DNA from 2 places in the Psychrosphaera ytuae genome. Region 2 is predicted to be linked to the other one. Evidence: predicted binding sites of a transcription regulator. Region 2 holds the regulator's gene; the other holds the start of a gene.
What was found. Region 2 encodes FNR, which switches genes on or off when oxygen is low (the NO sensors DNR and NnrR bind a similar motif). Its sites were predicted from a motif close to TTGATCTAGATCAA; they were not measured.

Region 1 (8,143 bases), 310 kb from region 2:
GGTGCATTGACTCATGCATTTAAAGTTAAAGGCACGCCTTATCATTTGTTATTCGATAAGCAAATGAATCTGGTTTTTACAGGGCATGATACAAATACAACGCTCGACAAAAATATCGCTGCGTTAACTCAACCTAAATGGTGCTCAGAAACTACCAATGCTTCATCACAAGTTTTGACTCAAGAGTCAATAAATGCGTTAACGGTAACGGCAAAGACTAACGACGATTTGATACATTCAGCGCTAGGTGGTGACCAAACACACCTGATTTTATTGACGTCAACTTGGGCACATTGGTATATCAAAGAAACTCGCCCAGAAACTGCAGCGCAGGCTATTAAAGCTCAACAATTAATGAATCGCTTGGCAAATTTGGGGCCTAAACTTAACACTCAAACGGTCGTGTCTCGACTATGGACTGGGGATAACGAACTTGCGGCATTTACCAAGAAATTTGATGTCCAACATTCGATTCAAATTGATGTGGAAAATGACTGGTTCCATCATTTTAAAGTGACCGATTTACCTGTGCTTGTCGTGGTTAGGAACGGCCGAGAGCGTTTTAGGTTGACTGATTTTACCGATACAGACTGGTTTGAATCTTACGTTAAAAGCATTTAATACGGAGATTTAATTTTTAGTCCATCCCACAAAATCTTTCGTTTACCTTTTTGATTGCTAGGCATTAATTGCGAATGCCTAGCTTTTCCGCAATGATGGAAGGTTAGATCAAACCGTATATAAAAATAATTCTAATTAAATATAGGCAATACTATGAAAAAACTGGCAACAAGCTTGTTAATTTCGGTAGCTTTAGGTGCAAATGCGAGTACAGACTCAGCATCGAGTCCACTGATTTTACAGCCTGAAATTAGTCCGGACGGGACTCAAATCGCATTCAGTTATCAAGGTGATATTTGGACCATGCCACTAGATGGCAGTCGAGTGAACCGTTTAACCATTCACGAAGGGTATGAACGAAGCCCCAAGTGGTCAAAAGACGGTTCGCGTATTGCCTTTAGTAGTGACCGTTTTGGTAATGATGACGTTTTTGTAATGCCAAGTATCGGTGGTCGTCCGGATCGTTTGACGTACCACAGTGCGCCTGACCGAGTATTAGGTTTCAACAATGACGGGCAGGTTTTGTTTAATACTCGTCGTTTATACGCAGAAGTAGAGCGAGAGTGGGAAATTTTTGGTGTTGACCAAACTGACGCAGCCACTGAATTCCGTTATATGGATGCGCTGGGTTTTGATGCGGTTGTATCACCGGACGGCAAGAAGATTGCCTTTGTACGCGGTACTTGTCGAGTTGCACGTGAAGATTACCGTGGCCCGGCAAACCGAGACATTTGGATTTATGACGTTGATACCGGTAAATATGAGCAGCTAAGTGATTTTGATGGCAATGATTTTATGCCACAGTGGGCGAGTAACGACGAGCTTTACTTCATCTCTTCACGTGCCGGTAAATACAATGTATTTAAGCAAAAAGTCGGTTCGAGCAAAGCGCAACAAGTGACTAATGAGTCTGAGTTTGGTGTAGAGCACTTCAGTATTGATAACTCTGCTAATACTCTGGTTTATCAAGCCGCAGATAAAGTGGCTATGGTCAAAAATGGCCAGACTGAGTCGCTCTCAGTAGCAATACCGACAGACTTCAGATTTGATCCTATCACCAACAAAAAGACTACAAACTCAATCAATGAGTTTAGTGTTTCACCAAACGGTAAGTTAGTGTCTTATGCCGTACGTGGTGATTTGTTTGTTAAACGCAATGACAAAAAAGACAAACGTTCGGTTCGTTTAACAACGGGGGCGGCGCGTGACCGCGATGTAACTTGGTTGGATGATAATACGCTTGTATTCGTATCAGATCGCGATGGTCAAAATGATTTGTTCAAACTGACATCTGCTGACGATAAAGAATCTAATATCTTTAAGTCTTTAAAGCATCAAGTCGAACCGTTAACTCGAACCGCAGCTCAAGAGCGTAATCCTATCGTATCGCCAGACGGTAAAAAGCTGGCTTATCAGCAAGGTCGCGGTATCTTAAAAGTAGCCGAGTTTACTGAAGAGCAAACCCTCAATAATGAGGTAACTTTAGTTGATGGCTGGGCGACGCCGAGTGGTATTAGTTGGTCACCCGACAGTATTTGGCTTGCGTATTCAAAAGCAGACTTGTCGTTTAACAACGAAGTCTTTATTCATGCTGCCGATAATTCAAAAGAGCCAGTCAACGTAAGTATGCATCCTAAAGGGGATTACAACCCAGTTTGGTCGCCAGACGGTAGCAAATTAGGTTTTGTCTCTATGCGTAATAATGGCGATTACGACATTTGGTTTGCATGGCTAAAAGAAAGCGACTGGCAACGCTCTAAAGAAGAATGGAAGCGTGATGAATTTGATGATGAGCCAGCAAAACCTGCGAAAGCCAAAGTTGCTAAGAACGAGTCTGACAGTGACAAGCCGACTGAAGAAAAAGACAAAAAAGACAAAAAACAAGCTGAACCATTGAAAATTGACTTGGATGATATTTACAAACGCCTCGAACAGGTCACTCGATATGCAGGTAATGAGTCGTCGTTTGCCTTCGATAAAAAGGGTGAATATGTATATTACGCGATTGGTGGTGCTGGTCGTCAAAACTTCACAATGGACCGCGAGCTGTTCAAAATAAAATGGAATGGAGAAGAGAACAAACGCGTTTTAAAAGGCAATAAAATGCCGCGCAATTTAAGTTTGAGCAAAGACGGCAAGAGCCTGTTCGTGCTTACCGGCCGTGGGGATTTAGAAAAGATCAACACTAAGACTGACAAAGCTGAAAAACTGACCACAATCTCTAATCAAAGTATTGAGCACATGGCTGAACGAGCACAAATCTTTGATGAAGCATGGCAGGCATTAAATGAAGGGTTTTACGATCCTGACTTTCACGGTAATGACTGGCAAGCACTTAAAGAGCAATATCGACCTCTGGCTTTAAAAGCGTCGACAAAAGAAGACTTTCAATATGTATTTAACCTGATGCTAGGCCAAGTAAATGCAAGTCATATGGGGCTTTATCGAGGTGAAAACCAAAAACAAACGCAGCGCACACGAACAGGCTTGTTAGGTGTTGAAGTGTTCCCAACGGACAAAGGCTTAATGGTGGCCTCTGTTCTGGACAACAGTCCTGCTGCTCGTGAAGACAGCACGCTAATGGTGAATGATGTTATTACTCATATTAATCAGGTTTCTGTTACGGACCAAAACCTATATGCACTATTGAATGAGCAAGCGAACCAGCCTGTTTTAGTCGCAATAGAGCGCGCTGGAGAAGCTCAAGAAATTGTTGTTTGGCCAACAGCGTCATTGAACAATGAAAAATACGACAATTGGGTCGAAACTCGACGTAAGTTAACCGAAGAATATTCAGGTGGCCGTTTAGGTTACTTGCATATTCGCGGTATGAACTGGACTAGTTTTGAACGTTTTGAACGTGAGTTAATGGCAGCGGGTTACGGTAAGGAAGGCATCGTAATTGATGTTCGTTATAACGGCGGTGGCTGGACGACAGACTATTTGATGGCAGTATTAAATGTTAAGCAACACGCTTACACGATTCCTCGTGGCGCATCAGATAATTTAAAACGCGATCAAAAGAAATTCAGAAATGAGTATCCATATTCAGAGCGTTTGCCGCTTTCAGCTTGGACTAAGCCTTCAATTGCAATGAGTAATGAGTCGAGCTATTCGAATGCGGAGATTTTCTCTCATGCATACAAAGCCTTGGGACTTGGCAAATTAGTTGGTCGACCTACATTTGGTGCCGTAATTAGTACTGGTGCACAAAGCTTAGTAGATGGTTCAATTGTGCGTATGCCATTTAGAGGTTGGTTTGTAAAAGATTCGGATGCAAATATGGACTTTGTCCCTGCGCAACCAGATATTGAAGTCTTTAATCCGCCAGCGTACAAGGCGAAAAACGTTGATCCACAGCTAAAACGAGCAGTGGAAGAACTATTGAAGTCGCTGTAGCTTTATCTTTAGCTCAATACAACAAGGGCGTTTATGGCGGTCGTAAAAATGAATGAAAGCAATGAGTACCATATTATTGGTGATATCCATGGCCATGGTACTGAATTAGAAAATTTGCTTTTAAAGCTTGGGTACAAGATGACTGAAACAGGTTACTCTCACCCTGAGGCGACCGCTATTTTTGTAGGCGACTTTATTGATCGAGGTGAAGACCTCGTTGAGCATGGAAAAGTACTCGATATAGTGATGCCAATGGTTAAACATGGTCATGCCCGCGCTGTTATGGGTAACCACGAGTTTAATGCGTTGGCGTTTCATACTGAACATCCAGGTGAGCCTAACTGCTACCTGAGACCTCACACCGAAAAAAATAAAGCACAACATCAAGCCTTTTTGAATGAGTTTCCGTTAGGCAAAGCCAAAACAGAAGCTGTGCTTGAGTTTTTTATGACTCTGCCTTTGTTTTTAGAACTAAAAACGGCAGTCAGTAACAAGCCTTTCAGAGTAGTACACGCATGTTGGGATCCTGAACAAATATCATTTATTAAACAGTCGTTACAGAATAATAAACTGACACGTGAGTTTTTGGTTAAAGCATGTGATAGCTCTTCGAAAGAACACTTTGCCATCGAGCGAATATTAAAAGGTGTTGAAGTAAAGTTGCCAGAGGGACTGTACTTTAACGACAAAGATGGTCACACCCGAAATGCAGTCAGAGTAACCTGGTGGTCTGACTCTGACAGTAAATTAAATGATATTTCTCGACAGCGAGATCTAGACTTATCACATATTGACATGGACTTGACTCAACAAGTGCCATTTTATGGTTTAGATGAACCTTTATGTGTGATTGGCCACTACTGGATGCAGGGTAAACCTAAACCTATGAGCGACAATGTAATTTGTGTCGATTTTTCTGTAGTCAGCGGCAACGGTTTAACGGCGTGTTGTTTAGACTCAGAACTCAACGTCGAATTTGTAACGACGTAAAGATTTGAAACACAGCCACTAAATAGTAACTCTGTTTTTATAAAAATCGATAACAGGCCATGGTTCCCCAACCTATGGCTAGAGCAATGGTGTAGCTCAACAAAGTTCCAATCAACATATACTCAGTTAGCTGTCTGTCGTTGTTTTTGGTGAGATCACCAAATCTAAAAATTGTTTTTGCAGCTACTAAAAAGCCGATACCAGAAAACTGGCCCATAAATAAAAACGTGAGAGTTAAACACCGTTCAATATAGCCAATCCATCTACCTGCTGCTTCTAGCCCTATGTTGGGGTCCGAAGGAGTTGTTGAGGAGGCTTGTGCTGAAAATAGTGCCGCTGTATGTCGTTTTAAAATAATACTGATCAAAATAGAGGCGGGCTTACACGCTAAAATATAAGCAAGGACAATGATTAATACATGTGGGTTAGTAATTGTTTGAATTAAAAACTCCAAGAGCTGTATGTGCGAACCGTTCACATATACCCACAAGCTGACAATAACAGCTATGTGTAATACTTGATCGATTAAAAAGTACGGTGTTGTGGCTGGTTTACCAGCTTTCCAAAGGTCAATCGTAAAGTGACTTAATCCAATCCCTAACATCATAACCAGAGCGTAAGAAAAACTCGGAGCATAAAACAGCAAAACCAATCCGACTAAAACACAATGTACCAAGATATGTTTATACAAACCTCTTGAGCGAACTTTATTGTCGAATCGACAGTCAATCCACTCCTTTGGTTGTAAGTAAAAGTCTGCAATGAAATGGGTAACAATGAGCAAAATGAGTAATTCCATGGCGACCTAACTGTCCTATCTAAGCTTTTGGTTAATCAGTTGAATATAATCCCGAATTAAATGAGCACCCATACTCGATAGGCGATTACTTATATTCTGTCGACTTGTGCCTAATTTGTCAGCAAGTTTTTGATGTTCAACAAAATCGCTGTCGATATACATATGCAAGAGCTCAGCTTGAGATTGAGTTAATTTGTTCAGTTGGTGGCTAATACAGCTTGTTAAAAGTGTAAGGCTTGGGTCATTTTGGCAATCACTGAATGTAACAACAAGAGCTTCTCTTTGCGAAGTGTCTAACTTACGACCCGAGTCGACATAAACAGGTCCTGTTGAGGTGCCTGGCGAAGCGTCCATAACACTGTGTTGGCCGAAGGCTAAGGACAAGGTACAGTGAATTGGCGTACTAATCACAGGAGATGTAATTAACAGCAACTTTAATAAAATAGTCTGTTTTATTGCAAAATCAGGGTCAGGAAAGTGAATTTGAAACTCATCCCCTCTATAGACTTGCCCTCGAGCTTGATAAGAGTTGCTCAGAGTAGAAATATGCTCGCGTAACAGCTGTATCAAGTCTTGGTATTGTCGTTCCGACATTTTAGTGGAACGAACGATATCTCCTGTAAGAACTGCAATCATTTTTATCTACCTAATTAGGATTTTAAATGCAACTATATTTGATTGCATTTAATTGTGCAATTAAATTTAATTGCATATTATTAAGCAACTAAATTTGATTGCCTACCTGTGGTTTTATGTTCTTGCTAAAACAGAAGAATAGTTGATCTTTATCAATCTCTTATTTTTATGGCTGCCTAAAATAACTGTCAAATTGTAAATAAATTCAGAATGCCTGAAGTTAATTAAAGAACCTCCTATGACAGTAAACAAACTGAGTGCTTTATTCGATAATGACATGTTAAAAAAATATGATAGTCGGGGACCTAGATATACTTCCTACCCAACCGCATTGGAATTTGAGGAATCTTTTGAAAATGATGAGTTTGAGGCATGCATCAAATCAAGCATCAATCGAGATTTGTCACTGTATATCCACATCCCATTTTGCCATTCACTTTGTTACTACTGTGGTTGCAATAAAATCGTTACCCGTCACCCAGAAAAAGCGGATCGCTACTTAGATATGCTCATACAAGAAATGGCATATAGGGCATCACAATTAAAAGACAGAGAAGTGAGTCAAATTCATTTAGGAGGTGGCACACCAAGTTTCTTGAGTGAAGCTCAGATAAGCCGACTAATGTTATGGGTTAGGCGCTTATTTAAGATTAAACAACGTACAGAAGTCAGTATTGAAATAGACCCTAGAAACCTAGACTTAAACTATGTTGATCACCTAGCAAACGAGGGATTCAATAGAATGAGTATTGGCGTACAAGACATTACAGCTAAGGTACAGATCGCCATTAACCGTCAGCAGTCGTCTGGATTTATAAAACAACTTATAGAGCGTGCTCACTTGGTTGGTTTTGACTCTGTAAATATTGACCTAATATATGGCTTACCCCATCAAACTGAACAAAGCTTTGCTGAGTCATTGAAGGTGATTAATGGGTTTAACGCTGATCGGATTTCACTATTTAGTTATGCACATTTACCAGATAGGTTTGCTGCTCAGCGAAAAATCAAAGATACGTGGCTACCTAGTGCTGCGGCCAAACTTGGATTAATGCAAATGGCGATGGCGCATTTTCTAGCAACAGGCTACGACATGATCGGCATGGATCATTTTGCAAAGCCAACGGATGAGCTTGCGATTGCTATGCGATCTGGACAGCTACACAGAAATTTCCAGGGTTATACCACGCAAGGGGATACGGATTTATTGGGCTTGGGTGTATCGGCGATCAGTAGTTTAGGCCACTGTTATAGCCAAAACCATAAATCTTTACGAGATTATGACACCGCAATTGCTGAACAAGGTCACGCGATAGAAAAAGGCAAGGTGTTAAGTGAGGATGACATGGTCAGGCGATATGTAATCGCAGAGCTCATGTGTAACCTTAATTTAAGCAAACCCAAAGTAAACGAGTATTTTGAAGTAGATTTTGATCAATACTTTGCAGATTCGATAAAAGTACTACAACCGCTAATAAAAGATGGTCTGGTAAACAACGACTTGACTCATTTATCTGTAGCTCCTGAAGCACGACTTATCATTAGAACAGTATGTATGGCTTTTGACGCCTATTTACCAGAAGCGGCACAAGCTCGCTATTCAAAGGTGATATAGGATTGAGTTTCTAAACATAAACTTAAATTAGAGAGTAGTTATTGTAATTGCGCAAAAATTGGACAAAACTGGTTGTTAGGTAA
Region 2 (8,143 bases):
ACATTTGGTTGTACGGTGGTTCACGCAAAGCCGTTGAAGAGACGCTTCGTTATGGCCGTAATGGTGTAATGCCAGCTTGGAAAGATGTACTCGGTGAAGACAAAGTACGTGTTATTTCAGCATATATTTACAACATTTCGCACCCTGATAAATAAAATTAGGGTAAAATAAAAAGCCTCTTCGGAGGCTTTTTTTATATCTGTCCAGTTAATACTCATCCAATTGAGTAGAGGTAATCAAATAAATGAACGAAAATGCACAGCCTTGGTACAAACACCCTTGGGTTTGGTTTGTCATCGCCCTACCCGTTATGTCTTTAGTAGGTGGTATTGCCATGATTACTATTACAAGTAGTAATCAGCCAGAAATCATCGTTGACGATTATTATAAAAAAGGTAAAGCGATTAACCAGGAACTTACTTTATACAAAGCCTTCGCAGATAGCGGTATTGATTTGAAAGTTAGACTTAACAATAATCGCTTTGAAATCCAATCGAGTGAGTCATTAACTGCGCTTAAAATTTCTTTGATTCACTCTACTCAAGGTAAGCGTGACTTAGAGTTTACGGTTACAGCTGCTTCTAACGGCATTTACGGCAAAACATTAGAAGATTTTGCACCTGGAAGTTGGAGTCTATTTATCCAACCAATGGATGACAGCTGGAAAGTGAAACAAAAAGTGGCGCTTCCTTCTACCGAATGGATTGAAATTAAAGCGTAAGTTGGACTTACCTACTAATAAACAAAAAAGATAAAAGTATCCTAAAGGGTTTTTCATTGAATCGTTGTTTTCATTGTGGGAGTGACTTCCCAAAAGACTTTGACGTAATTTGGGCCGTCACGCCTAAACAAAAAGAGCCAGTTTGTTGTCTTGGTTGTAAAGGCGTAACCGAACACATTTACAGCAATGGATTGGGTAGTTATTACGAGTTTCGCTCGGAATTAGCAGCAAAGCCAGAACACAATAACGCCAACTCCCAGTTCGCAATGTACGACGATACTGACTACGTTCAACTTATTGCAAATGAATTACCAAATAATCAGTTTGAAATAACCCTTTCTTTAGACAATATTCATTGCGCTGCGTGTGCCTGGTTGATTGAACAAGCCGTGCAACCGATAAATGGTTTGGTAAAAGTTAATGTAAATACCGTCAATCAACGCGCAACCATCGTTTGGGATAATAAGCTCGCCAAGTTATCGGAAATCTTCTCTAGGTTAAATCAAATTGGATATCCGGCAACGCCTTTCAAAGTTTCATCTACAGAAACCAACATAAAAAAACAAGAAAAAGAATACGTTAAGCGATTAGGTGTCGCGGGCATTTTTACCATGCAGGTTATGATGATTGCCGTGGCGATGTATTTTGGTGCGTTCACCAATATGGAGCCTCACCAGTTTGGTTACTTCAAATGGGTCAGCTTAGCCCTCTCAATACCTGTTATTTTTTACTCTGCAGTGCCTTTTTTAACCGGTGCTATTACTGCATTAAAAGCAAAGCGACTTAATATGGACGTACCTGTAAGTGTTGCTATTTATGGCGCGTTTACAGCTAGTTTTTACCAGTTAGTAACAACAGAACTTACCGACCCAAAAGGCGAAGTGTTTTTTGAAAGCATTTCAATGTTTACCTTTTTACTCTTAATCGGAAAGTATTTGGAGTTTAGGGCAAAATCCAAAGCAATACTGTCAAACGTTAATTTGACCTCTACATTACCCATAACGTCAACAATAATAAGCGCAGACAATACGGAAAAACAAAAGTTATTAAAAGACATAAAAGTTGATGATTTGGTGCTGGTTAAAGCAGGTCAACAAATACCCGTAGATGGCGTGATTGTTGAGGGTCAGACGTTAGTTTCAGAATCACTTTTAACTGGTGAATTTGATCCTCAAGTTAAATCCGTTGGCGATCATGTCATGGCCGGAAGCACCAATACTGACGGCCTTATCAAGGTTAAAACGACCGCAATTGGTGCAGAAACAACCCTAGCAAACATAAATAAAATGCAACAGTCATTTGCTGACTTTAAACCCAAATACAGTTTGTTAGCCGACAAAATTGCTCATTGGTTTGTACTGGCACAGTTAGTGATTTCGACCCTGACTTATGTAGGGTGGTACTTTGTTTCTCCTGATGACGCCCTTTGGATCTCTCTCGCCGTGTTGGTAGCCACCTGCCCTTGTGCTTTGAGTCTTGCAACACCGACCGCTTATACATGTGTACTATCTACGTTGAGTAAAAATGGTATTTTGATCAAAGATTCAGAGTCCTTTGACCGCATTAATACCATTAACCGCGTTGGTTTTGACAAAACCGGAACCCTAACTAACGGACAATTCTCGATTGAAAAAGAGCTGTGGTACGAGGAAAACCTCAAAGGACTATCTCTATCAAAAACCGAATTACAGCTGCTAATCGTTCAGTTAGAAAAGCTTAGTGAGCATCCAATCGCCAAGGCGTTTAACCATAAGCATTGGCCACACATCCAATCGACATCGTTACCTATCCAAATCAATAACCCTAAGATAATTGTAGGTAATGGCATTACTGCTGAAATTACCCTACCTTCTGGTGACCTAGTTGATTTGGCTATTGGAAACGCACAGCATTGTAAAACTACGCACACTGGCGCTAATGTTTACGTCTCAATTATAAAAGAACAACAAAGCATACCGATAGCCGAGTTTAATTTGGCTGATCAAGTGAAAAACGGTACGACGACCTTACTGCAATATCTACGTAGCTTAAATCTTAAGTTGGTAATGTTAACCGGTGACAAAAGTGAAAACGTAGCAAAGACTGCAAGCGAACTTAAATTAGATGACGTACACCTTGGTTGTAAGCCGGAACAAAAAGCGGCTTTAGTTCAAAGTTATCAAAATAATGGTGATGCGGTGATGATGTTTGGCGACGGCGTTAATGACGCACCTGTATTTGCTGCTGCGGATGTGAGTGTTGCAATGGGAAGCGGCGCAGACATAAGTAAACAATCAGCAAGTATTATTATTGTTAAAGACCAACTTCATACCGTCAGTAAACTGTTTGAGTACGCACACAAGACAAAACGCATTATTAAACAAAACCTTTTGTGGTCTTTGATATACAATATTTCTATATTGCCAGTGGCGATGCTAGGTTTTGTGCCACCTTACATCGCGGTGATCGGTATGTCGGCTAGTTCGATAATTGTCGTGACCAACTCTTTAAGGCTTTTAAAGTAGGATAAATCAGTGAGTATTATTTATTACTTAATTCCCATCGCCATTGTATTTGTGATCATAGGTGTATACGCGTTTTTTTGGGCTACAAAATCAGAGCAATTTGAAGATCTCGAAAAACAAGGCTTATCCATATTAATGGATGACGATATGCCAAAAAAGGAAACAGCAAAACCAGCCGAAAATAATACCGACAATCAATCTACCAAAAATGGGCGTGTTTAATGCTCATTAGCACAGCGTTTTTTATGGGCTTGTTTGGCCTAGTCCATTGTTTAACTATGTGTGGTTCGCTCTCAATGGCACTTGGCTTCTCAATCCCAAGAGAAAAATCAATTTTGCGCTACACCACATACATTAGTTTTGGGCGTATTAGTGGTTACGCCTTAATTGGCTGCATCGCAAACTACTTTTCACAAGGTATCATTTCTTTAAGCGGTGGAAATGTGTTGTACCTAAATGTTTTCGCTAGTTTGTTGATGTTTGGCATTAGTTTACACATCTGTAACGTTTCGAATGCCGTATTAAACATAGAAAAAATCGGCGTTTGGGTTAACAAGTCATTAGAGCCGATAAAAAAACGTTTATTGCCCATTGATAGTGTATTCAAATGTTTGATGTATGGGCTGTTTTGGGGATTTTTACCGTGTGGTCTGGTCTATACCGCTTTAAGCTTAGCCTTGGTTGCTCCCTCACCATTACACGGGGGTGCCGTCATGTTTATGTTTGGTATCGCTACTCTTCCTGCACTAATTGGTATGACAAGTCTGAATAATAAATTGGCTATTTACATAAAGCAGAAGAAAATTAGAACTGTGTTTGGTATGTTTATCATTCTGATGGCATCATATCAGTTGTATACAACCTGGTTAAAATTACAAGGACTTGAATAATGACTCAATTAAGAAGCAAGAATCAATGTGGTCAGTTTTCTATAAGCTGTTCAAATTGTAATTTAAACCAGCTGTGTTTGCCTTTTTCGTTAAACAATGAAGAGTTAACCCGACTTGATGATTTGATTGAGCGAAAGAAACCCTATCAAAAAAACCAATATCTATTTGAGGCCAAGCAACCTCTACGTGCTCTCTATGCCGTCAGGTCAGGTAGTTTCAAATCCTTTTTAATTGATGAAAACGGTACCGAACAAATTACGGGTTTCCATCTACCGGGAGACATTATCGGTTTTGATGGAATCGCAGATCAAAGTTATAAAACATATTCTCAGGCATTAGAAACCTCAATGGTTTGTGAGATCCCATTTAATACCATTGACAACCTTTCAAGCTCGATGCCGAGCTTACGCCAACAAGTTCAAAGATTAATGAGTAATGAAATATCTGCCGACCAATCTATGTTTATGTTACTTAGTAAGAAAACCGCCGAGCAGCGAATTTGTACATTTTTAGTCTCTTTGTCGAAGCGGTTCGACGAGCGTAACTTGTCAGCAACAATATTTAGATTGACCATGACTCGTGCCGAGATCGGTAACTATTTGGGTCTTACCGTTGAGACAGTGAGCAGAATCATCAGTAAGTTGCAAAAAAAGGAATTGATCAATTTAGATGGTAAATTCGTCGAAATCTTAAACGTCGATGGATTGAAGCAACTCGCTTAGTACCTTGTAGAAAATATTCGATAGTATTGATTTTCTGACAAAAAGATTGATTTAGTTCAATAAAAACTCATTCAAATCCCTTTAGTCTGTTCTACACTAAATGTAGAAAAGGCAAAAAAAAGGGATTGTCATGAATACTTTCAATAAATTACTAGTTGTAGTTGACCCAACTGAAGAAGAGCAAAAAGCGTTATTACGCGCTATCGAACTCGCCAAAAAATCTCCCGTTACCCTCACCTTATTTTTGTCTATTTATGACTTTTCTTATGAAATGACAACAATGTTATCGGCTGATGAACGCGATGCCATGAAACAAGCTGTTATTGGTGATCGTACACTTTGGCTAGAAGAACTTATTGCCCAGCAAGACCTAAAGGCCACCCCGATTGATTACAAAGTCGTTTGGCACAACCGCCCATACGAAAGCATTATAAAAGAAGTCTTATTTAACAAATATGACCTCGTTATCAAAGGTACTCATGCGCACGACACTTTAAAGTCAGTCATCTTCACGCCTACTGATTGGCACCTACTACGTAAATGCCCGGTACCTGTGTTATTAGTCAAAGAACACGCTTGGCCAGAGCACGGCAAAATTTTAGCTGCAGTTTCTGCCGGAACCGATGATTCAGAGCACAAAAACTTAAATACCCAAATCACTCAATATGCCAATTACATGGCAAAACTGCTTCATTCCGAGCCACACTTGGTAAACGCATACCCGCCTACACCAGTGAATATAGCAGTTGAGATCCCAGAGTTTGATCCACAAGAATACAATTCGTCGATGAGACAACATCACACAGAAAGCTTGGCCAAACTCGCCTCAGAAAATGACATTGTTTCGTCGCACTGTCATGTACTTGAAGGGATGCCAGAGGACGTTATACCGCGTCTCGCGCAAGAAATGGACGCCGAATTAATCGTAATCGGTACCGTGGGTCGACAAGGCATTAGCGCCGCTTTGATTGGTAATACAGCCGAACACGTCATTGATAATGTTGAGTGTGACTTATTAGCTGTCAAGCCTGACGACTTTGAGTGCCCTATTAAAATCTAACAAATGTCTCGTTGCTGAATTTGTTGTTTAAATAACATCGCGAGCCGATTATAATGCGCCCCTGATTTTTGAGGGTAGTTATGACAAGTTCAGCAATAGCAAAACAGCAGTATAACTTTAACAAGTTACAAAAGCGCATTCGTCGTCAGGTTGGCCAAGCCATCGCTGACTTTAATATGATTGAAGACGGCGATCGTATTATGGTTTGCCTATCGGGCGGAAAAGATAGTTACACTATGCTCGATATATTAATGAGCCTACAAAAATCTGCTCCTGTGTCCTTCGAACTTGTTGCGGTTAACTTAGATCAAAAACAACCAGGCTTTCCTGATCACATTCTACCGCGCTATCTAGAAGAGTTAGGTGTAGAGCACAAAATTGTGACAGAAGACACCTACTCTATCGTTAAAGAAAAGATCCCAGAGGGCAAAACGACGTGTTCACTTTGTTCGCGTTTACGTCGAGGCATTTTATACCGTACAGCTAAAGAACTTGGCGCAACTAAAATTGCTTTAGGTCACCATCGTGACGACATTTTGGAAACCCTGTTTTTGAATATGTTTCATGGCGGTAAGCTAAAATCGATGCCACCTAAGTTAAAAAGCGATAACAACGAACACATCATTATTCGCCCACTCGCTTACGCAAAAGAAAAAGATATTGTTAAGTTCTCTGAAGCAAAAGAATTTCCTATCATTCCATGTAACTTATGTGGTTCTCAGGAAAACCTTCAGCGTAAACAAATTAAACAAATGTTAAACGACTGGGACAAACAGTTTCCAGGTCGAATTGAAAGTATGTTCAACGCAGTGAAGAACGTCGTACCAAGTCACTTAGCAGACAATGAGTTATTTGATTTTAAAGGCTTGAGCCAAGAGGCCGAAGAAGGTGATATTGGTTTTGACGCACCAGAAATAACACCATTTAAAGATCTTGAAGAAGATGACGTTACTCAGTCAGATTCGGGCGTCCAGGTTATTAACCTTTAGCGAACTCCCCTTTTAATTCATACGATAGATTTAAATCTATCTACAAAAAAAAAGCACCGTTTTTTACGGTGCTTTTTGTTTTCTTAGCATAAGTAAAACTACGTAAGAGCTTACTTATTTTCCTCTTTAGCCCAAGAGTCTCTCAACCCAACTGTTTTGTTAAAGATCATTAAGCCGTCTTCATTCTTACTGCCGTCAAAGCAATAATAACCAAGACGTTCAAACTGATATCCTTGCTGTGGTTCAGCGTCCACTAAGCTTGGCTCAATTACACCTTTACGGATAACGAGTGAGTCAGGGTTTAATACGTCAGTAAACTCTTCTGCAGCGGCAGGGTTTGCAACAGTAAATAATCGGTCGTAGTCACGAATTTCTGCTTCGACACCGTGACTCGCTGATACCCAATGAATTACGCCTTTTGCTTTACGTCCATCGGCCGGTAATTTACCTAAAGTAGTCGGGTCGTATTCACAATAAACCGTCGTTACATTACCTTGGTCGTCTTGGTCAAAACGAACGGCTTTTACGAAGTACGCATTTCTTAGTCGTACTTCTTTGTCGATAACAAGACGCTTGTACTTCTTGTTCGCGCTTTCACGAAAATCTTCGCGTTCAATATAGATCTCTTTAGTGAATGGAACCTTACGGCTACCCATTTCTTCCTTATTAGGATGATTTGGCGCGTCTAACCATTCGATGTGATCATCTGGTAAGTTTTCGATGACGAGTTTAATCGGGTCAATTACTGCCATTGCACGCGGTGCATGTTCGTTTAAGTCTTCACGCACGCAAGCTTCTAACATGCCCATCTCAACCGTGTTATCAACCTTTGTTACACCAATACGCTTACAGAATTCACGGATTGAAGCTGGTGTATAACCACGACGACGTAAGCCTGCAATTGTAGGCATACGCGGATCATCCCAGCCACTCACATGGTTATCTACAACTAACGCATTTAGCTTGCGCTTAGACATCATGGTGTATTCTAAATTTAATCGAGAAAACTCATACTGATGTGGACGAGATTCAATTGAGATATTGTCCAAAACCCAGTCATATAAACGACGGTTGTCTTGGAACTCTAGTGTACATAGTGAATGAGTGATATTTTCGATCGCATCCGAAATACAGTGGGTAAAATCATACATCGGATAAATACACCACTTATCACCTGTTTGGTGATGGTGTGCAAAACGAACTCGATAAATTACCGGATCGCGCATACACATGAAGCTCGATGACATATCGATTTTT

Region 1: hemN (oxygen-independent coproporphyrinogen III oxidase) is a predicted target of FNR. The motif match lies at 6,588-6,601, and genes of this name have one in related genera.

Annotation. Positions count from the first base shown of each region.
Region 1 covers NZ_CP072110.1:719,596-727,738, reverse strand. The annotation lists gene J1N51_RS03305 (TlpA family protein disulfide reductase) at 1-621, shown strand, start outside; gene J1N51_RS03300 (S41 family peptidase) at 775-4,020, shown strand; gene J1N51_RS03295 (metallophosphoesterase) at 4,054-5,010, shown strand; gene J1N51_RS03290 (DUF3307 domain-containing protein) at 5,048-5,809, opposite strand; gene J1N51_RS03285 (hypothetical protein) at 5,825-6,445, opposite strand; gene hemN (oxygen-independent coproporphyrinogen III oxidase) at 6,684-8,060, shown strand.
Region 2 covers NZ_CP072110.1:409,798-417,940, forward strand. The annotation lists gene ccoP (cytochrome-c oxidase, cbb3-type subunit III) at 1-155, shown strand, start outside; gene J1N51_RS01870 (FixH family protein) at 245-721, shown strand; gene J1N51_RS01875 (heavy metal translocating P-type ATPase) at 778-3,225, shown strand; gene ccoS (cbb3-type cytochrome oxidase assembly protein CcoS) at 3,235-3,447, shown strand; gene J1N51_RS01885 (sulfite exporter TauE/SafE family protein) at 3,447-4,115, shown strand; gene fnr (fumarate/nitrate reduction transcriptional regulator Fnr) at 4,115-4,837, shown strand; gene uspE (universal stress protein UspE) at 4,968-5,897, shown strand; gene ttcA (tRNA 2-thiocytidine(32) synthetase TtcA) at 5,978-6,886, shown strand; gene glnS (glutamine--tRNA ligase) at 6,997-8,143, opposite strand, start outside.